3 regions of the Paenibacillus donghaensis genome follow, and region 3 is predicted to be linked to each of the others. Evidence: riboswitches for the same ligand, from Rfam matches in the RefSeq annotation. Region 3 holds a riboswitch; each other region holds the start of a gene.
What was found. A riboswitch is a leader RNA that binds a small molecule or an ion and turns the genes downstream of it on or off. The one in region 3 is predicted to bind cyclic di-AMP.
Positions count from the first base shown of each region.

Region 1 (5,990 bases), 1.3 Mb from region 3:
TTGATCGGAGCTCTGCAGGAGTTTACAGCTGCATTTATTGTCACAAACGGGGGGCCAATGAAAGCAACCTATCTAATTGGACTCAAAATTTATGACGAAGCATTTATGCAAATGCGTATGGGCTATGCTTCAGCCGTTTCTTGGGTACTGTTCTTGTTCATTCTTGTTGTGACGCTCTTGATTTTCCGCACATCGAGATACTGGGTTCATTATGAGGATGGGGGACGGAGCTAATGAATGTGACAACTCGCCGATTTGCAAAAAATGGACTACGACACTTCGGACTCGTATTAATCGGTCTGGTTATGATTTATCCACTGCTATGGTTGTTTTTTGCATCATTTAAAAGCAATCCGGATCTTTTTGGATCCCTCGACTTGTGGCCGGATCACTTTGTCTGGAGCTCTTACGCTAAAGGATGGGCAGGTTCTGGCCAGTATACGTATTCAACGTTTTTTGTTAATACCTTTATGCTCGTTCTACCAACGGTTTTGTTCACCGTTTTGTCCAGCCTCCTAGTCGGTTACGGGTTCGCACGTTTTACATTCCCGCTCCGGAACGTAGCCTTTGCGCTTATGATTACGACGCTTATGCTGCCGCAAACCGTCATTCTGATTCCACGATATTTAATTTTCCGGAATTTAGGCTGGGTTGACAGTTATATGCCGTTTATTGTGCCGGCACTGTTCGGATGCTTCCCGTTTTTCATCTTCATGATGGTTCAATTTATCCGCGGGCTGCCGCGTGAACTTGATGAATCCGCCGTGATGGATGGTTGTGGACCTATAACAATTCTGTTCAAGATCTTACTTCCGCTCTGTATTCCGGCCATGGTATCCGCGACGATCTTCCAGTTTATCTGGACATGGAACGATTTCTTCAACCAGCTTGTCTTCATAAACAGTGTGAAAAAATATCCGATCTCACTCGCGTTGCGGATGTCAATAGATGCAACTGGCGGGGCAACGGAGTGGAATCAAGTCATTGCGATGGCGATTCTATCGATATTGCCGTCGATGATTATATTCTTCTTGGCACAAAAATATTTCGTGGAAGGAATTGCAACTACTGGAATTAAGGGATAAGCGAATCTATCTATCAAAAGGGAGGATTCTAATTGAAGCAACCACTGACGGATTCAGGGATGATCGCTGCAGCGATCGACCGGGTTGTCAACCGCACGTTCAGGATGGATTTTGAAAAGTTAGCAGTTTTAGAGGAGGAAACGAAATAATGAGTGAGAACACAGAACAACAACCTGCTAGAACTGGTGCTCCATGGATATCGGATCAAGGTGACGGAACGTACATAAACCCCGTCTTGCACGCAGATTATTCTGATCCGGATGTTATTCGTGTCAACGACGATTTTTATATGACCTCCTCTAGCTTCTGCCATATTCCAGGCTTACCGATACTCCATTCCAAGGATTTGGTGAACTGGCGTCTTATCAATCATGCCATCAAACAAATGCCGCTCCCTGACTATGACCGTGTACAACACGGCAAAGGTGTATGGGCACCAAGCATTCGTTACCACGATGAGAAATTTTGGATCTTTTATGGCGATCCCGACGTAGGCATTTTTATGACGACTGCAGATCATCCAGCGGGGGAGTGGACACCGCTTCATCTTGTACATGAAGGAAAGGGATTGATTGATGCCTGTCCCCTTTGGGATGATGACGGTCAAGCCTACCTGATTCATGCGTTTGCCGAAAGCCGGTCTGGAATCCGACACAAGCTTCGTGTCTGCAGGATGTCTCCGGATGGTACACGACTACTGGACGAAGGTGAAATTGTTTTCAACGATCCGGAAGGTCATCCAACGATGGAAGGTCCAAAGTTCTATAAACGGAACGGATACTACTATATCTTCGCTCCAGCCGGGGGCGTTGCGGAAGGGTGGCAGACCGTGCTGCGGGCGTCTTTCCCGTTCGGTCCTTATGAAGACCGGATTGCACTTCATCAGGGCGATTCTCCGGTAAACGGGCCCCATCAAGGTGGATGGGTTGAACTCATCAATGGAGAATCCTGGTTTATTCATTTTCAAGATAAGAATGCTTACGGTCGCATCGTTCATTTGCAGCCCGTTGTATGGGAAGACAATTGGCCGCTTATGGGCATAAACCAAAACGCAGGCATCGGAGAGCCGGTGGTTTGCTTCCAGAAGCCAGATGTTGGCGCTGTTTATCCCATTGAGATACCAGCAACATCGGACAATTTTACTGAAGGACGGCCTGGCTTGCAATGGCAGTGGCAGGCTAATCCTTCACCGAACTGGCTACTGCCGACGCACGAAGGTACGTTGCGGTTGTGCGCAGATCGACTCCCGCAGCATGTGACAACGTTCTATGATGCGCCACAGTTGTTGCTACAAAAATTTCCGGCACTATCATTTCGAGCGACTGTCCGACTGGATATTGCCGGTATGCTTGGAGGAACTGAGGCGGGGTTAATCGTATTTGGTTACCAGCATGCTCGACTTGCAGCTAAGGTGATCGCTGGTACGGAAGAACGGGAGCTCATCTATACGGTCGGTTACCAGACGGAGGAATCTGTGATATGGCGAACCCCGATGAAGGGTACCATCGTGGATATTTATGTAAACGTCCGAGAAGGTGCTCATTGTGACTTTGCCTACAGGATGGATGGTGAAAGCTTCGAGTCTGTTCCCGCAGAAATATTCGAAGCGAGTGTGGATCGCTGGGTAGGTGCGAAGTTTGGTTTATTTGCTATTGCAGAAGTCACCGAAGGTGGGTATGCAGATTTCAAACAGTTTCAGGTGGAGTCGAATAAGTAATTCGCTATCCAAAGATTTGTAACAGATCCAAACGATCTTAAGCACAAATTGCCCGGATCAAATAGGTTTACAAGAATACCATGCTTAGCTTCTTCCACGGTCACCGTTTTCATTAATGCTTCTAAGCCCGCTTTCGCGGCGGAGTATGCTCCGAATTTTTCATATGCCACGATATCCATACTAAATGGGAAGCTTTTTTGTTAGAAGGATTCACGTTGAGGATAATATATCCAGGATAGTTATTACATTTTTGTTTATTTTGCTGATGCACATTATCAAAGGATTTAATAGGAATAAAAGGATTGAATTCTAAAATAGTAGAAAATCTATGTAGAAAGCCTTAACAGGGCATGATACTAGATGAAATTCGAGAGAAGATTGACAGATGTTTGTAGTTCTATTAAAGTATAATTAGTTACAAAATATTAACTACTGCCGAGTTTCATTTGAAAACGGGGGAACCATTTCCGGGTGAATTATTCTTGTGAGTAAGAGAATATAGGGAACCTTTAACCGAACCCTTAGCTAACTCCGTAGGCATTGAAGGGAGAACAAGGTTCTGAAGAAAGTCATCTTATCTTTATTAGGAGCTGCAGTTCTGTTCACAACCGCTGCACCAAGTATCTCTGCAAGTGAGGTTAACCTTGAAAGTGAAGTGAATCAGGTACTGGGAACCCCGTATTTATGGGGGGGTACTACGTCCATAGGGTTTGATTGTTCCGGATTTATATTGTATGTTCTGAAAAAGTTTAATGTGGAGGATCTTCCACGCACATCCCAATCTCAAGCCAAAGTAGGGACACCAGTAGCTAAAGAGAACCTGCGATCAGGAGATTTGGTGTTTTTTAATACGTTGGGTACGGGTATCTCTCATGCGGGCATCTATCTAGGCGATGATCAATTTGCTCACTCCTCGAGCAGCAAGGGAGTTAGAATAAGCAAGTTGGCGGATACATACTACAAAGATCGTTATGTCACAGCTCGGCGTGTAGTAGATCAAAAGAGTTATCTTAGTATGGTGAATTAGTGTATGTTGAGAAACAGAGGTTGTCCCATCAGCCACGATATGGCTGATGGGACAACCTCTGTTTTTCTGTGGAGAATACCCTCGATTCTGGACAGGATGCGTGTTGTAACAGAAATTACTTGCCGATAATAGAAGGGTACGCCTGTGGTTAATACAGGCGATAATAAGGAGCTTGAAATGAAAAAAAGAGGTTGTTTGAACCTTGGGGGATGTTCTAGCGAATGTCAGAGGGGAAGAGAATTAGCCCCGAAAGACAACTTGGAGCAGGAAAGCAGGAGGGATATGCGGAAATTTGTTATCACAGATATTCATGGGAAGCCAAGGGGCTGAAGCTGCTGCTCTTGGAGGCGGAAGTGGATCTCCCGGTCATTGAAGAAAGAGGGCTGGCACTGGTCAATCTGACGGATATGGAATATTACATGTATAAACAGGCGAACAACAAGGTTGAGCGGCGGAAGATTGGGTGTTTCTAGCTCTTGGTTGGCTGGTAAAAGAACAGGAGGGTTCAGATTAGATGTCCCAAGTGCATGATAATGAAATACTGTCGTATGAAGTGAATTATGAGGCTGAGCAAATCATTATGCATACTAGGTATGACTATCCTCAATTGCTGGAGCATACGGATATTGTTTTCTCGGGAGTGCTGTGCCATTGGTTTGAAGGGGAACTGCCGGGAAGTATTATCCTTGATATCGATGCCTATGGAATCCCTAGTTTCATCAAAGAGAATACAGAGCTGCTGAACAAACAAAAGAACTACGGCTGGCCCAAGATGTATGATACTCTCGAAGAATTGGAGTCAACGCTGACTGCTGAACAATATCAATACTTCGTGATATCTTCTTCCTATGGGCTGAATGGCTGGATAGTTGCCAAAAGCTGTGACATTAAAGTGCAGCAGTTAAGGGGCGATAGCCGTGTGGATTCATGCAACATCAGAGAACAGCTGATGCAAGACCTACAACGTATCGAAGACGAGCACTACCACCTGCGTGAGGGAGAGCGGGAACAGGACTTCCTGACGTTGATGCTGCAATATATCGGGGACCCGGAGCCGGAGCTGCGCGATAATCTGATCTATCCTACCTTCTATGAATGGATTATGGAACAGCAAAAGTTCACGGACGATGAGCTGCGCATCCTGCTCAGAACGCTGACTGATGAGCAGCATCTGTTCTATCAGATCGGGAGCGAGGGGAGTCCGTCTGTGTTTACGCGAACCTTCGCGGTGCTGCCGGTAGCTTTAATTCTGATGCGCCACAGGAAGCAGCCAATTCTGAAGCCTGCTGAATTCCTGGCTGTGAAGGGTGCATTACTGCGTTATTACCGGGAAGAGAAGGACCTGCGCGGTTATGTGGCTGAAGGAGGCTGGGCACACAGTGCGGCTCATGCGGCAGATGCGCTGGATGAGCTGGTGCAATGTCCGGAAAGTGACACATCTGTGCAACTGGAGATTCTTGCGGCTATTCAGGGCATGCTGCACAATGGTCTGTCCACCTTCGCTGAGGAAGAAGAGGAACGGATCGCTACCATCGTGGACACCATGCTGGAGCAGGAACTGCTACCGGAGCAGCAGGTGGTGGAGTGGATCGGCGGTCTGTCCGCATGCGCCAGCCAGCCGAAATGCCGAGAGCAGGTAATCGCCCGTGTGAATAGCAAAAATTTGGTCCGCTGTCTCTACTTCAGAAGAGTACAGGGAACCCGCAGCCCTGTTCTTGAAGCCGCGCTGCTTGCTGCCGAAGCTGCATTGAACAAATTTGCCGTACAGAATACGAAGTGATGAGACTGGAACATCTCAAAATGACTAAGGAGGGAGCTGCAGCAAACGGAGTGACACTTGTGGACAGGAAGCATTGCGGTACAAGCATGACATTAGCGGACAGGGATGATTGTTGCGGACCTCATAGCTCTTATTTGCTGGATATCGGGTGTTTTCGGAGGCTAACGGACCGAGGGGCCCTTATGTGCTGATCTGGGCAGCTAATGGGTCTGATTTGGGCACAATAAGGGCTCTCTGAGTCCGTTAATCCGCTAAAAGGGTTAAATCGGCGGAAATAGCGGCTCCTCGGTCCGCAGCCTGGCTGTGATGGTTACTAAACGAGAATACCAGCTTGTCCCCATCAAAAGTGTTGCCTTGGTATTCCTCGTACTGCCCTTGAGT
Region 1 is NZ_CP021780.1:5,881,102-5,887,091, reverse strand. Features, by position in the region: gene B9T62_RS26600 (carbohydrate ABC transporter permease) at 1-234, shown strand, start outside; gene B9T62_RS26595 (carbohydrate ABC transporter permease) at 234-1,085, shown strand; gene B9T62_RS26590 (glycoside hydrolase family 43 protein) at 1,234-2,802, shown strand; gene B9T62_RS26585 (SDR family NAD(P)-dependent oxidoreductase) at 2,781-2,981, opposite strand; cyclic di-AMP (ydaO/yuaA leader) riboswitch at 3,226-3,357, shown strand; gene B9T62_RS26580 (C40 family peptidase) at 3,362-3,829, shown strand; gene B9T62_RS26575 (hypothetical protein) at 4,051-4,302, shown strand; gene B9T62_RS26565 (DUF2785 domain-containing protein) at 4,779-5,609, shown strand; gene B9T62_RS26560 (GNAT family N-acetyltransferase) at 5,853-5,990, opposite strand, start outside.
Region 1: it holds a riboswitch for cyclic di-AMP, as region 3 does, so the genes downstream of both, B9T62_RS26580 (C40 family peptidase) here and B9T62_RS32500 (C40 family peptidase) in region 3, are expected to answer to the same signal.

Region 2 (5,990 bases), 4.0 Mb from region 3:
CAGCAGACTGCCCAGTACGGCGGAGCAAGGAATGATCCAGCGGTAATCCACCCCTACCAGATAACGAGTGATATGCGGAATAATCAGTCCGACAAAAGCAACCGGCCCTACCGCTGCTACAGCAGTTCCGGCAAGAACAGTGACCACAATCATACCGCCAAGCTGTACCAGCCTTGTGCGCTGCCCCAAGCCTGCGGCCACATCTCTGCCCAGACTGAGCAGGGTAATGGAACGGGACAACATCAGAGCGGCCAGCAAGGCTGCTCCCACAACAGGACCCATGATCTTCAGCTGTGTCCAATTGGCGCCGCCAATACCTCCGGCCAGCCAGAAGGCGATGTCCTGTGAGAGATGAAACAAGATCGCTACGCCCTGGCTGAGCGCCAGCAGCAAGGAACTTACAGCCGCTCCGGCGAGCGTGAGCCGCAGCGGCGTCAGCCCATTATAGGACATGGACCCGATGCCGAATACAATTAACGACGCGACTGCGGCCCCCAGGAAGCAATACAGCATAAGATACGTAAACGGCAGTCCGGGAGCAAAGGCAAACACCAAGGCCAAGGCTACCCCTGCCCCGGCGTTTAGTCCGAGCAGGCCGGAGTCTGCGAGCGGGTTGCGGGTCATGCCTTGCATGATCGCCCCCGCTACAGCAAAGCAGGCACCAACCAATGCTCCGGCCAGCGCGCGCGGAATTCTTAAAGTCCGGATCACCTGGTGCTGCATCGCCTCGGGATTGAAGTGGAATACCGCTTCCCATACGGTAGCCAGCTTAATATCGGCAGCTCCCACCGAGACGGAAGCCGCCAGGCCAAATGCTATGGCAGCAAGCCCCAGAATGAGAATAGTGAGGGCCGCTGCCGGGCGTGCCTGCAAGGGTTTGTCCATTGCAGGTTGTGTTGTGGTGTCTGTGTAATCCGGTGCTGGGACCATGTTCGTCTCCTTATTCATAAGCAACCAATCCTTAGATTCTTCAGATGATAACAAGTATCATTCTCATTATCGCAAATAATCTCTTGATGTACAATCCGGTTCAGGGAATAATCCGCTAAAAAAAGGTGCAGGTCTTCATATCCACCAGGGATACTGGACCTGCACACATTACAGTGTTCTTATTTCACCAAGCTGGCCAGCGTATCATCAATGATCTTAGAGCCTGCATTGGCTCCACTGTAGAGCCAGCTGGTCTTCGAGCTGAACTCATGCACATGGCCGGCCTTGACGGCAGGGATCGCCTTCCAGATGTCACTGTTCGTGATCTCGGCACCTTCGGTCTTGTCGCTGTTCACCAGAATGATATGGTCCGCTGTCAGTTCAGACAGCTTCTCCAGCGATATCGCGTTCCAGTTCGTTCTGGTCTCTTCCGGAATATCTGTCACCAGATTAGGCATAGTCACGCCAAGGTCGTTGTAGAGGACAGCCCCGCTGCTGCGTGTGGCATCTACAATGAAGAAGCTCTTCGATGCCAGCCATAATACGGCTACAGAGTCATCGCCAATGGAGGCTTGTAGCTTCTCCTTGGCATCGGCAGCCTTCTCGTCGTATGTCTTGAGCGCTTGCTCAGCCTCGGCTGTCTTGTTCAGCAGCTCGCCAATCTTAAGCAGTTGCTTACGCCAGTCATTGTTCAGCTCATCTCCAAGCACATAGGTAGGGGCAATCTTGCTTAATTGATCATAGAGGCCGTTCTGCACCTGGGCTTCCGATTGGATCAGAATGAAATCCGGAGTGAAGCTGGTAACTGCCTCCAGCGGAAGATCGTAGCTGATAGCAGGAATATCCTTAAGCTCTGTGGATAAATAATCCTGAACACCCTTAGTAATGGACCATTGTGCGACCGGGGTCACGTCAAGCGTTACCAGATAATCCTCCAGATAAGAGCCCAACACCCGCTGCGGGTTAGCCGGGATGGTCACTTCATGCCCCATCGCATCAGTTACTGTCCGAGGCTCAGCGGCTGGAGCTTCCGTAGCTGCTGGAGCTTCTGTCGCTGCTGCGGCCGTTGGAGCCGTTGTAGCCCCCGCATTAGCTGCATTCCCGGCGTTGTTATTCCCGCAAGCGGATAAGAACAGCATGGCTGTCAACAGCGCTGTAATCGCTACCTTAGTGCTGGCCGATCCCTTTTTATTAATCAAAAACATTAAGTACCCCTCCTATTTATTTACATCCATGGTCAGTCAAAGGTTGGTTGTCCTCCGCTTCACTTTCTTAAATGATATTGATTCTCATTATCTATGTCAACATAAAAATTAATAAATTTGCATAAAACAAAATTTCATCTTTCATCTATGGCTGCATATTTCCCTTCATAAGAAGAGAAAAAGGCGGTGCTCCCTACTTCAGGAGACCGCCTTAACGCCAATCAGGAACGATTTATTTGAAATATAAGAATTTATATGTTTCACGCTATAAATTGTCCTTCTATTTCTCGCTGAAACGCCCCGTCCTTCAAAAGGACGGCGTAGCCGTTTCTACTTGTGTAAATGATAAGGCACGGTTGCGACCACAATGTCCTTCTGGTTCATCAGATAGGAGCGGATAAACAAGCTGGTCTGATTATGCAGCACTGCCTGCCACCAGTGTTTGGTGATAAACTGCGGGATCAGAATCGTAATGTGGTCGGTGGTCGCTGTCTTCCATTCCACGGTGTCGATGAACTTCACCAGCGGGCGCAGAATACTGCGGTACCGTGAACGAAGCACAATCAGCCGGACGCCGGGGTTCCACTCCTCCCACTTCTGCTCCATTTTGCAGATCTCTTCCTCATCAAAGCCTACATAGACTGCAACTACATTCTCCGTCAGCGATTTGGCGTAACTGATGGAATGAAGCACCGCACGGGTCACACCCGCAACAGGAACTACTACCGTACTGCCCTTAATCATCGGCTTATCGGTAGCTGGACAGATCCGCAGCTCATCTGCCGTATTCATATAGTGGCTGTGGATGCGGTAGAACACGAACATGACAGCGGGCAGGAAGATGAAGGCCACCCAGACACTGGAGAACTTGGTGATAATAAAGATAAGTGTAATCGTCAAGGTCGTCAGCATGCCGATTGTGTTCACGACGAATTTTTGCTGCCAGCCTTTCGGCTTCTTTTTGTACCAATGGACCATCATCCCCAGCTGTGACAATGTGAAGGGAATGAACACTCCAACCGCGTACAAGGGAATCAGCCCTTCAGTATTTCCGTGAAAAGCGGCCACCAGCAGCGCAGACAACACACCGAGGAAAATAATCCCGTTAGAGAAGCCCAGCCGGTCCCCGCGCACCATGAAGGCATGCGGCATATATTTATCCTTCGCAAACATAAAGGCCAGCAGCGGAAACGCCGAGTAGGCTGTATTGGCCGCCAGGAACAGGATTACCGCAGTAATCGCTTGAATGAAGAAATACAAAGCACCACGCCCGAAGGTGGATTCGGTAATCTGTGAGATCACGGTAGACTTCTCATTCGGCATGATACCGTACCAGTAAGCCAGCAAGGTGATCCCGGTGAACATCAGCCCCAGAATGGCTCCCATAATCATCAGCGTTTTGGCGGCATTTTTCTCCGCAGGTGCTTTGAAGTTGGGGATCGCATTGGACATCGCCTCCACACCCGTAAGCGCCGAACAGCCGGAGCTGAACGCCTTCAAGAGCAGGAACAGACTGACGTTGGACACCGCAGCCCCAATCTCGGGCACGTCGGCATGGGCACCACCGGTCAAATATTTAAACACACCGGAGATAATCAATACAAAGATGGACACAACAAACAAATATACAGGAATAGCAATGAAAGAGGCCGATTCGGTAACACCGCGCAGGTTCATGATCGTCAGCAGCAGGATAACCGTCACTGCGATCAGCACCGTATGGTTATGCAGGCTTGGAAAAGCCGAGGTGATCGCATCCGTCCCCGCCGAAGCACTTACCGCAACCGTCAGAATATAGTCCACCAATAGCGAGCCTCCGGCCAGCAGGCCTGTGGGAATCCCCAGATTGTTTTTGGCGACAATGTAGGCGCCCCCGCCCTGCGGATAGGCGAAGATCGTCTGCCGGTAGGAGAAGATCAGGATAGCCAGCAGGCCCAATACGGCTATAGCAATGGGCAACGAGTACCAGATAGCTGTGAAGCCTGCCGCTACCAGCACAATCAGAATTTGTTCCGTACCATACGCCACTGACGAGAGTGCGTCTGAGGACAGAACAGCCAGAGCTTTAACCTTGGATAACTTTTCATGATCGAGTTCGTTCGACTTCATCGGACGCCCGATCAATAGTCGCTTTACCTTGCTTACCATTGTAGAAACAGTTCCTCTCTTGGTGAGTTGAAACGGTGTTACCGCGCGCACTTTTCATTGGTGGATTTCATAAATTCAGGCACAAAAATAAGCCTACGGAAATGATCCGCATGCTTACGGCATGGTCATTATCCCACCTTTGCTTACGAGGTTAGCTGGCGGATTCGGGCTGTGGTAGCCCTACGGTCCGGTCCTCTAGACCTTTGCGATTCACCCCTTTGGCCCTTGTGGCCAAGTGTGGTTCCCCCGTTTTCCCTTGCGGAAAATTCAGCGCATATTCAACTTCTCACAAGGTCTAATATTAGTCTACAACCCGCCTTCCGTAAAGCGGAGAAATAAATGAAAAAAGAATGAAAAAAGTACCAAAAGGAGCAAATAGATCATCCTGTAGGTTACTCTCTTTCATTCTCTTTCATTATCTTTCATTAGCCCTTCGGCCCGTGTTTTTCTAGGGAAACGACTGCAATTTTAACTAAAAATATTCGCTTAATCATTCATCAATTGTTCAGAATTATCATCCGTTTCCACGTGATCGCTCTTGCGTCCCATCAACAGCAAAATCGTGATCAGAGTGAAGGCGATCAGGGCCAGCAGCGGAATGGTTACAAATCCCCACAGATTCAGATAATCCTGGTTGCAGGGAACACCGATGGTGCAGGGAAGCACCTCACTGAGGGCAGGGATTTTCTGCTCTGCATAATGATACAGTGAGATACTGCCGCCAATAATACTCAGCGGCAGCACGTAAGGGATAATCCGCTTGTCCCCCCGGTATGTAGCGATGCCCAGCAGAAACAATTGCGGATACATAAAGATCCGCTGGAACCAGCACAGCTTGCAGGGCTCGTATTTCAGCACCTCACTGAGGTACAGGCTGCCGGCTACAGCAACCAGCGAGACGAACCAGGCCAGATAGAGCGCATTGCGGCGGCAGAAGGAACTGAAGCTCTTCACTTCGTTCCCGCCTTCTCCAGGGCGGCATCAATCTGGGCTGACAGCGCGGCTGCATCAAACGCCTTATCGCTCTTCACTCCGTTGATAAATAATGTTGGGGTAGAGGAAACTTTTTTGTCTTTGGCCAGCTCAATATCTCTGTCCAGTTCATCCACGTAGGTATGCTCATCAATGTCTTTGCGCAGCAGCTCCAGATCAATTCCCAGATCCAGCTGCTTGGCAAGCTCAACCAGATAATCCGCAGTAGCCCACTCCACATCCTCTGCTCCCTGATTGGCATAGAGGGCGTCATAATACTTCCAGAAGGCTTCGTTGTCCTGATGATAGACAGACAAGGCTGCCAAGGAGGCTGTTGTCGAATCGGTAGCAATGAAGGCCATGTTCACGAAATGGAAGGATGCCTTGCCTTGATCAATATAATCCTGGACAAGCTGAGGTTTAATCAGACCGGCAAATTGGGAACAGGCCGGACATTTGTAATCGCCGAACTCGACAATCTTGACCGGCGCATCCGCACTGCCGAGCCGCGGCATCTCATCATAATTGAAGCTGGTTACCTTGTCCCTAGAGGTAAGCATGAAGAGGGCTACAAAGAGTATGACTACAACGGCCACTGAACCGATAATGAGCAGCCTCGTTTTTTGCTTAGCCTGCTCCTGCTGGGCTCGGCGGATCTCCTGTTTGCTCTTTTGAGGAGCCTGGACTTGTGGTTTTTTTGTTTTGCTCAAGGATGGTTCCTTTCTGTCCTTAGCG
Region 2 is NZ_CP021780.1:3,183,012-3,189,001, forward strand. Features, by position in the region: gene B9T62_RS13705 (FecCD family ABC transporter permease) at 1-930, opposite strand, end outside; gene B9T62_RS13710 (iron-hydroxamate ABC transporter substrate-binding protein) at 1,110-2,135, opposite strand; gene B9T62_RS13715 (APC family permease) at 2,466-4,283, opposite strand; cyclic di-AMP (ydaO/yuaA leader) riboswitch at 4,409-4,566, opposite strand; gene B9T62_RS13720 (disulfide oxidoreductase) at 4,770-5,237, opposite strand; gene B9T62_RS13725 (DsbA family protein) at 5,234-5,965, opposite strand.
Region 2: it holds a riboswitch for cyclic di-AMP, as region 3 does, so the genes downstream of both, B9T62_RS13715 (APC family permease) here and B9T62_RS32500 (C40 family peptidase) in region 3, are expected to answer to the same signal.

Region 3 (11,354 bases):
CCCTTTTTCACGAATAAAGAAACGGGCACAGGGCTCGGGCTGATGGTCAGCCAGCGTATTATTCAAGCCCATAAGGGCAGTCTGGAAATACAGAGTGAATTCGGCCGCGGCGCAGTCGTAACCATTACGCTGCCCGGGGCCGCTGCCGAGCCTTCCTCGGCAGAGTAAGATGAGAAATGGAGTGAACGAACAAAGTGAGAATTAATAAATTCATCAGTGAAACGGGCTATTGCTCACGACGCGAAGCGGATAAGCTGGTGGAAGCAGGCCGTGTTACCATCAACGGAGCACCTGCTGTGCTGGGCAGTCAGGCGGTGGCAGGCGATGAGGTGCAGATTGATGGCAGAAAGCTGGAAACGGCGGCTACGACCGTTTACATCGCTCTCAACAAGCCTGTCGGCATTACTTCGACAACAGAAGAGCATATCAAGGGCAATATTGTTGATTTTGTCGGACACTCTGAACGGATCTTCCCGATCGGCCGCCTGGACAAGGACTCCGAGGGTTTAATTCTGCTGACTAATGATGGCGATATCGTCAATAAGATCCTGCGGGCTGAAGGCAAACATGAGAAAGAATATATCGTTACGGTTGACAGGCCGGTTACGCCGTCATTTGTGGCAGGGATGTCTACCGGTGTGAAGATTATGGGAGAGCGGACCTTGCCCTGCGAGGTGACCCGCATCAGCGAGCGGGTCTTTCGTATTATTCTGACCGAAGGCAAGAACCGGCAGATCCGCCGCATGTGCAGCGCATTCGGTTATGAGGTGCGGCATCTGCAGCGGGTGCGGATCATGAATATCCGCCTGGGAGCCCTGCGGAGCGGCGAGTGGCGGGAGCTGTCTGACCAAGAGAGAAGCGAGCTGGGTGCTATGCTGGATTATGAGCTGCTGTAGCTAGCGGGAGGTCCTTAGGGGCCACAGCACACGCGTTATAATAACAGAGAAAGAGCTGTGCTCAGGACATATATCCTGGGCGCAGCTCTTTTTTGAAATATAAGAATTTATATGTTTCACGCTATAAATTATCCTTCTATTTCTCGCTGAAACGCCCCGTCCTTTAAAAGGACGGCGTAGCCGTTTCCACTTGTTCAACTATAAGAATGTTTATTTAGTGGTGGAGATCACATCGTCAGGCTGCTTGGCATCCTGATATTTCCGGATGATCGACACCTCAACACGGCGGTTCTTGGCACGTCCAACCGCCGTACTGTTGTCGGCAATCGGGTGGTATTCCCCTTGTCCGGTGGGACTGAACTTGCTGGGGTCAAGATTCGTGTTCAGCAGAAGGATCTTCATAAATTCCAAGGCCCGGTCAGCACTTAAATCCCAGTTGGAAGTATAATTGAAATTGTTGATCGGAACATTATCCGTGTGACCTTCAACAAGGACTTCATAATCAGGGAATTGCTGCAGCATTGTGGAGATGGACTTGGCCAGCTGACGGGAGTCATCCTTGACGAAGGCCTGGCCAGAAGCGAACAAGGCGTTGTCGCTGATTGTAATCGTCAGCTGGGATTGGTTGAGCTTCGTATTCAGCATAGCGGTCAGACCATTATTCTTAATGTACTGATCGAATTGCTTCTTAAGCTTCTCCAGTTCTTGCTGCTCTTGCTTGCGCAGCCTGCTGATCTCCGATTCCCCGGTATTGTCTGCAACTACGTTGTCCAGCTTTTCTCCCTTTCCCTGATCCAAATTACTTTGGGTTGGGGTGGCAGAGGATTCGTTAAGAATCCCGGAACCGCCATTCAGGACCGAGCTGAAGGCCTGGCTCATCTGTTCGAATTTCTGGGCATCGGCCGCACTCATGGCATACATAACGAGGAAGAGGGCGACGAGCAAGGTCATCAGGTCAGAATAAGGCAGCAGCCAGGATTCATCGGCATGCTCTTCGTGTTCCTCATGTCGTTTAGTCTTTTTGCTCACTGGAGCCGCCTCCATCCCGCTCGCTGCTCAGTTTGGCCCGTTCCGTAGGGGTAAGGAAGACCGCCAGCTTCTGGTTGATCGCTATCGTTGAGACGCCTGATTGAATCGACAGCAGGCCTTCCACCATCATCAACCGCACTTCAATTTCACGCTTGGAGAGCCGCTTAAGCTTATTAGCCATCGGATGCCACATAACATAACCGGTGAAAATCCCCAGCAGGGTGGCGATGAACGCCCCTGCGATGGCATGGGCCAGCTTGGCCATGTCGCTCATATCGGCCAATGCGGCAATCAGACCGATAACCGCACCAAGTACACCTAGGGTTGGAGCGTACATCCCTGCCTGAGAGAAGATCAGTGCCCCCGCCTTATGGCGGTCCTCTGTAGCATGGATATCCTCCATCAGCACATCGCGGACGAATTCCTGATCATTGCCGTCAATAATCATCCGCATTCCGTTTCTGAGGAAGTTGTCTTCGATTTCATCTACCTTGGATTCCAGCGCCAGCAAGCCTTCGCGGCGGGTAATGGAAGCCCAGTCCATGAATGTCGTTATTAATTCTGCCTTGCTGACCATCTTCTTCTTCACAAAAAGAATCTTAAACAGCTTGGGAATGTTCTTGACCTCCGACATCGGGAAGGCCATGAAGATCGAAGCGACTGTACCTAGAAAGATAATGACATAGGCGGCGGGGTTGTTTAAGCTTGCCAGAGGAGCGTGCTTCAGCAGCATCCCCCAGAGGACTGCGACCAAACCAAAAACCAAACCGAGTATTGATGAAATTTCCATTATGCACCTCGTCCATGAGTTTTAAAAAAGTGATCCGGCTATGCCGCGTTTATCATCCTTGAAGAGCGGCGGGACACTTAAAGTGAAAAGACTAACGTATATTCTTATTTATCGTCAGCATTCGCTTTTTTGTGAAGTCATATTTTCGGCTATAATGGTAAAGGTAAGTAATTATTCATTGTGGAGAAAACGGAGTGATATACGTGGGTGTGAAACATGGCAGAGATTACAGTGAAATTTTGACGGAGCTGACCGAGGCGGTCGGACGGATTACGGACGGGTATGTATTTTTTGAGATGGAGCCTGACGAGTGGCAGGAACTGCCGCAGGAATCCAAGATGGAGGTCTGGGAGGCACTGGCAGAGGACCTATTCTTCGCACTCGGCAACGAGCCGGTGATTCAAGTGGGGAGCGGTGTTGTGATCTATGATAAAGAGACGCACCGTATTAACATTCTGCTGGGTGAGGAAGATCTGGCTTCGGTGGTGCTTGTCTGACACCGGCCCTGCCGGGCTTAGTCTCATCATTTGCCCGCAATCAACAGCCCGTGGTAAGATTGGTAGAGCCTTGGAGTTATATTAGCCGGGATTTCAGAATACATTTAACCGAAAATTGCCGTTATCTTGGCGCATCCCTTGGACCTCAGAAGCTAAGGGATGTTTTATTTAGCAGATAAGTGGAGTAGGCGATTCTGGCGGGTTATGTTGCTATTCTTAGTAAGGGAGGGAAATAATTGCTATTAACAGAGGAAGAACTGCGTGAGCAGGTAATCAAGCTTGAAGGCTGGAAGCTGGAAGAGAGTACACTGGTGCGCAAATATATGTTCAGCCAGTTTATGAAGGGCATTGCTTTTGTGGATGAGGTAGCCACGATCTCGGAGGCCTTCGACCATCATCCCTATATCACGATAGATTACAAAGCGGTGATTCTGCGGCTGACATCCCATGAAGCTGGTGGAATTACGGCTCTGGATGTCCGTGAAGCGCATGAATTCAACGAAGCATATGACAAAAGCCGTTAGGCGGCTGCCCAGATAAGCCGGGCACCGTAATAAATAGCAAACACCCGTGCCGATTAGGACAACAACAGGTCCTGGGCACGGGTGTTTTTTGTGCATTGCTAAGATAAGGAACGGGGGTTCGGTTCATTTCTTCTCGGCCAGCCACATGGCGACATTGGCGATTTCCTCGGGAGCCAGCTGCTCCTTGAAGGATGGCATTTGTCCGCGTCCTTTGGTGACTATGCTATAGATTGCCTCGGCATCATGCTCTGCGCCCGCCTGCTGAAGGCTCGGGCCCATTCCGCCCTGCAGCTGGTCGCCGTGGCAGGAGATGCAGGTGGCCTTAACTACCTCCTCAGCGGCTGCGGCGTCCAGCTGTACGGCCGGCATAGCCGGTTTCTGCTCCTCAGCAACCTCTTCCTTGCCGGGCAGAGCAAACATCAGCACAATCGCAAAGGCACAGGCGGCAAAAAACAAACCGCTCATGATCCATTTTTGCATCGTCATCCGTCCTTTCAGGGATGCCGCCTCTTGTAGAGGACGGCAAAGCCGTTTCTTACTTAAGCTGCTGCTTATAGTATAGCTTATGCTAAAGCGTTATCATAGTATTTGTGTCAAAAAAATGAACAGGGTTTATGCTCAATTGTATAGGAGATTGAGGCATTAGCTCTGCCGTTGCGTTGGGTCATAGACCATGCAATAAAACGGCTTCTCTCCGGTCGGAGTCCGCTTTTCATAGGTGTCGGTAATGGTGAATCCGCTCTTGCGGTAGGTCCGGATCGCACGCTGGTTCCAAGTGAGCACCTCCAGGTCAATCTCCCGCTCCGGATACCGTGCTAGAGCCTTCTTTACAATGGCGTTCATAAATGAAGAGCCCAGCCCCTGGCCGCATAACTCCGGGCGCATGCCGATTCCCAGCCGAACCACGCCTTCCATAGGAAAAAGCTGTGCGAATCCGCATAAGTCACCCTGGTCATTAATAACAGATACATATTGTTCTTCACGAAGCTGAGGGTCGCCGAATTCAATGCCAAGCTCCTGCATCTGCTTCCAGGGCATCCAGCCATAGATGTTGTACGGCGGCTGGTAATCCCACTGGCAAATATCCTCACCATGCCCGGACTCCATCGGTACTACATGAAACGTAACGGGGGAAGAGATCATAAGGCAACGAGGCCTCCTTTCGCGTGCGAAATACGATATATCTAAATTATATCCACTATCGGCCTGATGCGACGCAAAAATAACTGAACAAGGCTGAAACTTGACAAATTACAAATTATATTTTATTAAAATGGATTTTTCGGCAGATTTACTGTTTGGCACTCTATGGGAGGGGTAAATAAAAAATATAGACAAAAATAAGCTCCTTCCCGGAGAGTTGTGGCAACAACCTCGGAAAAGAGCTTCTGTAAGAGCTACTTATTATTCAACATTGTCATTGTCTTGAACATCGCTGGCAACATCATGGTAAGCATCTGTACTCATGATACGTTTAGCGCCAACGTAACGGTCAACGTAATAGCTGTCACTCAGTGTGCTGATGGTTACACCGCGTTTGGATGATGCATGTGCGAACTTGTCGTCGCCAACATAAATTCCAACATGGGATACACCTTTGCCGCTTGTATTGAAGAATAGAAGATCGCCTTCTCTCAGGTCACTGCGTGAGATCGCTGTGCCCATCTGGTATTGGGAACCGGATTGGTGAGGAAGATTAATGCCGATCTTGTCAAACACATACATGGTAAATCCAGAGCAATCAAATCCGTTGGTGGAAACTCCGCCGGATACGTATTTCGTTCCAAGAGTGTTGTCGATTACCTTATCCATCTTGGAATCGGCGAAAGCGCTTCCTGCTCCCATAGTGAGAACAATGGAAAAGCTGAGTAATGCGGCTGCTAACTTCTTCTTCAAAAGTGTATACCCCTTCCAAATGCCTACGAGGTTAGCTTAAGGGTTCGGTTGAAGGTCCCCTATGACCCCTCTTAGAATAGGAGGTCAATTCACCCAAAGTTGGTTCCCCCGTTTCCCTGATTGTTAGGGAACTCGGCACATACTGTTTGATTAGGATTAGCTTGTAACCAATACATGACAAAACCTTAGCAAAACATAACTGAATAATTACAAAAATGTTACTAAAACTTCACTGCGATTATTGTAACAAAGAAGCTGGCGCTTGGCAATCACTTATAACATATTAATGCAGAAATATTAGCTGAATTGGAGATTCAGAGCGGCAAAATACTGGGGAGTACGCGGCTTTGTGGTATTTTTACAAATTTTTCTTGAAATAATGGGGAAAAGCTGTTTCGCGACGGATCGATCGGTGTAAAAGGTAGAATAAGGAAAGAAAAAAACCGAACCTGATTACGACAATAATCAAGTCCGGGTGGTTAAGTCTATGATAGGGGTTAAGGTTGTGGGGAAATTTCAATCGTAGGCCACAGCTTGGTACGAGGACGTACTCATAACTCTTTTGGCGCCAACGTAGCGGTTGGCCCAATAGGCTTGACTCAAGGAAGTGATGGTAACACCACGCGATGAGGATGACTGCGCGAACTTGCCATTGCCAACATAAATTCCAACATGAGAAATTCCGTTGCCGAGCGTGTTGAAGAATACCAGATCGCCGGAGCGCAATTTACTTTTCGATACAGTAGTTCCAACATTATATTGTGCTTTCGAGGTGCGCGGCAGGCTGAGGCCCATCTTGGTGAAGACATATTTCGTAAATCCAGAGCAATCGAATCCGGATGTGGTTGTTCCTCCGGTTCTATATGTCGTTCCCAGTGTTTTTGTAATAACGTTGTCCATCTTAGAATCGGCAAAAGCGCTGCCTCCGCCAATCGAGAATGCCATAACAAGCCCTAATGCAGCTGCGACGAATTTTTTCTTAAAGAACTGAATCTTCAAAAGATGTACTCCTTCCAAGGCCTGCGAGGTTAGCTTAAGGGTTCGGTAGAAGATTCCCTATGATCCCTCTGTTACGAGATCAATTCACCCAAAATATGGTTCCCCCACTTCCCGGTGCAGGGAATTTGGCGTGTTATGCACCAGAATAGTGACTTTCAATCGTTGTCAGAACCGACGGTTTGCATGCAATTATGAATAAAACAATTCAAAAGATTACAAAGTTGTTACTAGTAGTACAGGCATCATTGTATCAGAGGATTTAGAGTTTTGCAAATCTTCTAAGCAGATGTGCACAACAAAAAAACCACTGTCCCAAACCTGGAGGCAGTGGTTTTCTATTATGTCCAAATATTGCCTGTATTATTGTGGAAAGCGCTTGCTGTGCCATAGATGATATTGGGCAGCTACTCCCCACATTCGGAACAGGGTGGCAGGAAGCGGGCAGAGCTGGCGGACCAGGAGTGCAGATAGGCCCGGAGCAAAAATACCAGTGAGGCCGCTAATCAGCAGCAGGGCTAATCCGCCAGCCCCCAGTACAAGCGATATTAAGATTGCTGAGAACAGAACTTGAAAGGCAATCAGCAGCGAAGAGAACATTCCGTTTCCAGCCGTACAACCAAACTGCATATAAAGAATGAATAGCCGCACCAGGTAGAGATAAACCAGCCAAGCCAGTATATAGGGGACCACTGTAAGCAGTTTTGAATAATCCATAACTGAGGAGAGCAGCAGCCCGTACACTTTGGGGGCAAGCCACCAGAGCGGAAGCAGTGCCAGCAGCCACTCCACCAGGCTAAGCAGCAGTACAGACAGTCCGTGCAGCTTCATGCCGGGAAAAAAGAACAGACCGCGTTCTCCCTTACTCTCCTGGTGCAGCTCGTAGATTAGCCCTGCCCTGATAAAGGGTGAAGCAAGCAGCCGGAGCAGGGAGAGCGCAAGCAGCATCAGGAGCCACCCGTGTACCGCAGAATCTGAGCTTAAGGCAAATTGGCCTTCAATGTAGAAGAGCAGGCGCCCCAGCGCACTGCCGCCTGCATCGGCGGTAGGGTAATGCTGCATCACAGGGATCACCGCCGACCTTACGAACCGGTACAGAAAATAGCCCCACAGCAGCCGGTAGATAAACAGCAGGATAAGGATATAGGACTGCTCCTTCATGCTGCGCCAGCCACGGGTTAATGAAGTTCTCACCATCATTCACCTCACCAGACCAATGTATTAAGCGCTGTTTCCAGCAGTTTCGTCAAACTTAATGTCCAGCGGGAAAGTGATTTGCGGTCAAGCTCCGCCAGTCTGAAGTTATTCAGGTGCTTGCTCTCCAGCAGAACCGTATGGCCCGGGTCGATCTCCGCCGACAACAGGGGGCTGTTGTGGGAGAGCTGAAAGGTGGTTTCCGTCCCGTTGCCGCTCCAAATCCGCTCGACGGCAGTCCCGTCGGAGAAATTAAACCGAACGGGTACCTTGGCATACTCGCTGCCGTGGTTCGAGACTTGGACCCGGGATTGATAGCTGTGAGAGCTTCCTTCTGCCTGAGAAGAGGACGTAATACTGTCTATGGCGAAATCGGGTGCCCCTCCGCTATAGACATACTGGTCGAAATAGGACTGCCAGGACTGTCCCGTTACCTTCTCCACAGTGCGCTGGAAATCGCTGCTGGAAGGATGGCGGAAGCGGTATTTACGGGTATAGGCAGACAAGATGCTGTCCATTGCAGTGCTGCCCACCTGCTGTTCAATATCCTTCAGCACCAGTTTGCCGCGAAGATACACATTCCGGGCGTAGGCATCTGCATTGCCATATTTCCAGGTCTCCAGATTCAGCGGCAGGGATGGAAAAGCCAGGCTCGCCTGGATAGGAAGATTGGAGGGGACGCCATATTCCTGCTCCATCAACCGCTCCTCGGCGTAGGAAGTGAAGCCTTCATCCAGCCAGGCTTCTTCAAATTCATTGCTGGCCAGCATGCCATAGAAATATTGATGACCAATCTCATGGATAACCGTACGCTCAAGCGAAAGGTCCGGTGACGCCTCGGAGGCTCCAAAGGCTGTGATCAGCGTGGGATATTCCATGCCGCCTGCGCCATTCCCCCCTTTGGGCGGGACAACAATGGATAAGGTGGTATATGGATAGGGCCCGTACCATTTGCTGAAAGAGGCTAAGGCCGCCTTGGCTGCCTGGAAGTACCGTTCCTGCAGATCCTTATGCATCGGGTCCAGGTAGAGCTTGATCCGCACGCCAGGGACCTCCGCCGTAGAGAACGCTTCCTCGGCAACCACAAAGTCGGGAGAAGCAGCCCAGGCGAAATCATGTACATCGTCGGCGTAGAACTGATAAATCCGGCGATCTTGTACCACAGACGACGGCTTGACCGGAAATCCGGTAGCGGCAACCGTATAATTGGAGGGAACAGATACTCTTACGTTAAATATGCCGAAATCACTGTAGAACTCTGAGGTTCCGTGATACTGGTGAAGGTTCCAGCCCTCCTCCTTGGCCCCTCGGGTACCTGCAGGTTCATATACGCTCAGCTTGGGGTACCATTGCCCTGCCATTACAAACGGGCCGGAGGTGCCCATGCGGGCGAATATTTTGGGCAGCTTCACTTCAAACTGAAGCTTAAGTGTGATGCTCTCTCCGCCATGAACGGGCTGTGGGAGATGCACCTTCACCAGCGTCCGGTCGTCCGGATTGCCATCGTCGGGCTGCACATACTGCAGCCGCTGCATCAGTGATATTCCGTCGGCTGTGCGCAGATCGGTCAGATTCATGTTTCCGAAGCCGTTCTCCGGCATCGTATCTCCCCGCAATTCCCCGCCTGATTCTTTCATAAAGGTGGTGTTCTTGGAGGCGAAGGCATTGGGATAGAGGTGAAAATAGAGGTCGCTGACCGGTTTTTTGCCCGGATGTGTCCAGGTTACCGTCTCAGCTCCGCTGAGAACTCCGCTCTCCTCCACAAGCTTCACGTCGAGGTGATACTCCACTATCCGTTCGCTTAATACGGTCGCCGCAGGAACAGGGACCGCTTCCGCTGCCGGAAGCCGGGGAGCGGGCGCCGGCAGAGACAGGCCAGGGGACTTGGCCGCTTTGGGGGCATAGACAGCCGCTGGGGCAGGACTATCCCCAGCAAACCTCCATAGGGCTCCTCCCAGCAGCATGAGCGCGGCCAGGGTCGCAAAGATCGTGAACCTTAAAGACAGTGGCTTCATACAGTGATTCCTCCCGTGACAAGCATCTACGGGATGTATATGTTTGCATTCGCCGCATTATTAGCTAAAATTAAATTATTCGTACGAGGAAGGATGTGCACTGTGGATAATATACAACCGGAAGGCAAGAAGCAGATTGCCTTGAACATTGTGAATGCCAAGAGCAAGCATAAAGGATTTGGAGCAGGCTCTATTGATCTGAATAATGTATCGCCCGTTATTATTGACGGAGGCGAAGCGGTCATTGACATCGGTGCCATGCATGCCAAGAGCAAGGTGGAGAAAGGAATTAAATTCTCTGCGAACCGTGAGGATGTCCCCGAGGGAAGACAGGTCTGGCTCGTATGGGTCGCGGTGGACCGTACACCGGAAGGCCAGTTCTATGGCGGGATTACCGCTTGTGAGATGTGGATTGATACAGAAGCGCGCCGCGGCTGGAAGATACTCGCGGATCATGTGAATAAGCTGGATGGAGCTCTCAAAAGAAAAGTGATTGTGGAAGGGCTTGGCGAAGTGGAGAAGAAGGCGCTGAAATCGCTGCTGGTCGCTCACAACGATGCCTGGTGGGACGCCTCACCGGAGGAACTGAAGGCTGTTCTTTCAGAGTAGATGCACATTAAAAAAGCTCCGCTCTCCTGCTTCAGGAGAACGGAGCTTTTTTCAAAATATAAGAAACTATATGTTTCACAATATCCGTATCCTTCTATTTCTCGCAGAAACGGTTACCGTCCCTAAAAGGACGGTAACCGTTTCTACTTGTGTGTACAATACGGAGCTTGCAGGCTGCTGAAGTCACGGCCTGTTCGTAGAACCCAGCCTGCGCTTAAGCTGGCTGACGCGGGCCTGGCTGATGCCGAGCACCTCGGCAAGCTCCTTCTGGTTGGCGAAGGGATGGTCGGCAATAGCCTGCTCCAGGCGTTGGCTCATCTGCTCTGTCTTGGTTCTGCGGAGGTTGCTATGCTCCGGGGCTTCCACGATTGCGTTATGTACAGGCTCAGGCTGTCCGGGGTCGCGCTCAGGGTCTCCAAGCTCCTTGAGGCAGTTATTGCAGATAAATTGGTCCTTATAGTAGGTCACATGGTCGAGGCTGCGGCAAAAGGTACATTCGGTCGAGGTGTACTTACGCAAGACAATAATTTTCTCATCCAGAATAAAAAATTCAATCGGATCACCAATGTCGATATTGCGCGTTAAACGTATTTCTACAGGTACCACAATTCTCCCTAAACTGTCCAAACTCCGGATCATGCCTGTATCCTTCATCCCATGTCCCTCATTTACATCTTATATTTTTTGGTGGATATCCATTATTATAGCAGTAATTGTAAGTTTAGAAAATGGGGAAGCGTCTCCAATTCTAGGAAAAATAAATAAAAACCTCCCCCGATTATGTAGATAAAAGGGCGAGGTTTATTGGGGTTCTATTGTTAATTACCCAATTCGGCCATGGCGAAACGCAGACCATCAACTATTGTGCCGTATCTCAGTCAGGCAGTTGCGCAAGCGGTCAATTCATC
Region 3 is NZ_CP021780.1:7,158,937-7,170,290, forward strand. Features, by position in the region: gene B9T62_RS32460 (ATP-binding protein) at 1-168, shown strand, start outside; gene rluF (23S rRNA pseudouridine(2604) synthase RluF) at 195-896, shown strand; gene B9T62_RS32470 (flagellar motor protein MotB) at 1,107-1,925, opposite strand; gene motA (flagellar motor stator protein MotA) at 1,909-2,715, opposite strand; gene B9T62_RS32480 (hypothetical protein) at 2,919-3,212, shown strand; gene B9T62_RS32485 (4a-hydroxytetrahydrobiopterin dehydratase) at 3,449-3,736, shown strand; gene B9T62_RS32490 (c-type cytochrome) at 3,860-4,216, opposite strand; gene B9T62_RS32495 (GNAT family N-acetyltransferase) at 4,379-4,879, opposite strand; gene B9T62_RS32500 (C40 family peptidase) at 5,141-5,632, opposite strand; cyclic di-AMP (ydaO/yuaA leader) riboswitch at 5,638-5,780, opposite strand; gene B9T62_RS32505 (C40 family peptidase) at 6,149-6,577, opposite strand; cyclic di-AMP (ydaO/yuaA leader) riboswitch at 6,635-6,772, opposite strand; gene B9T62_RS32510 (hypothetical protein) at 6,992-7,828, opposite strand; gene B9T62_RS32515 (M1 family metallopeptidase) at 7,834-9,837, opposite strand; gene B9T62_RS32520 (YwhD family protein) at 9,931-10,446, shown strand; gene B9T62_RS32525 (AbrB/MazE/SpoVT family DNA-binding domain-containing protein) at 10,630-11,100, opposite strand; gene B9T62_RS32530 (transglycosylase domain-containing protein) at 11,345-11,354, opposite strand, start outside.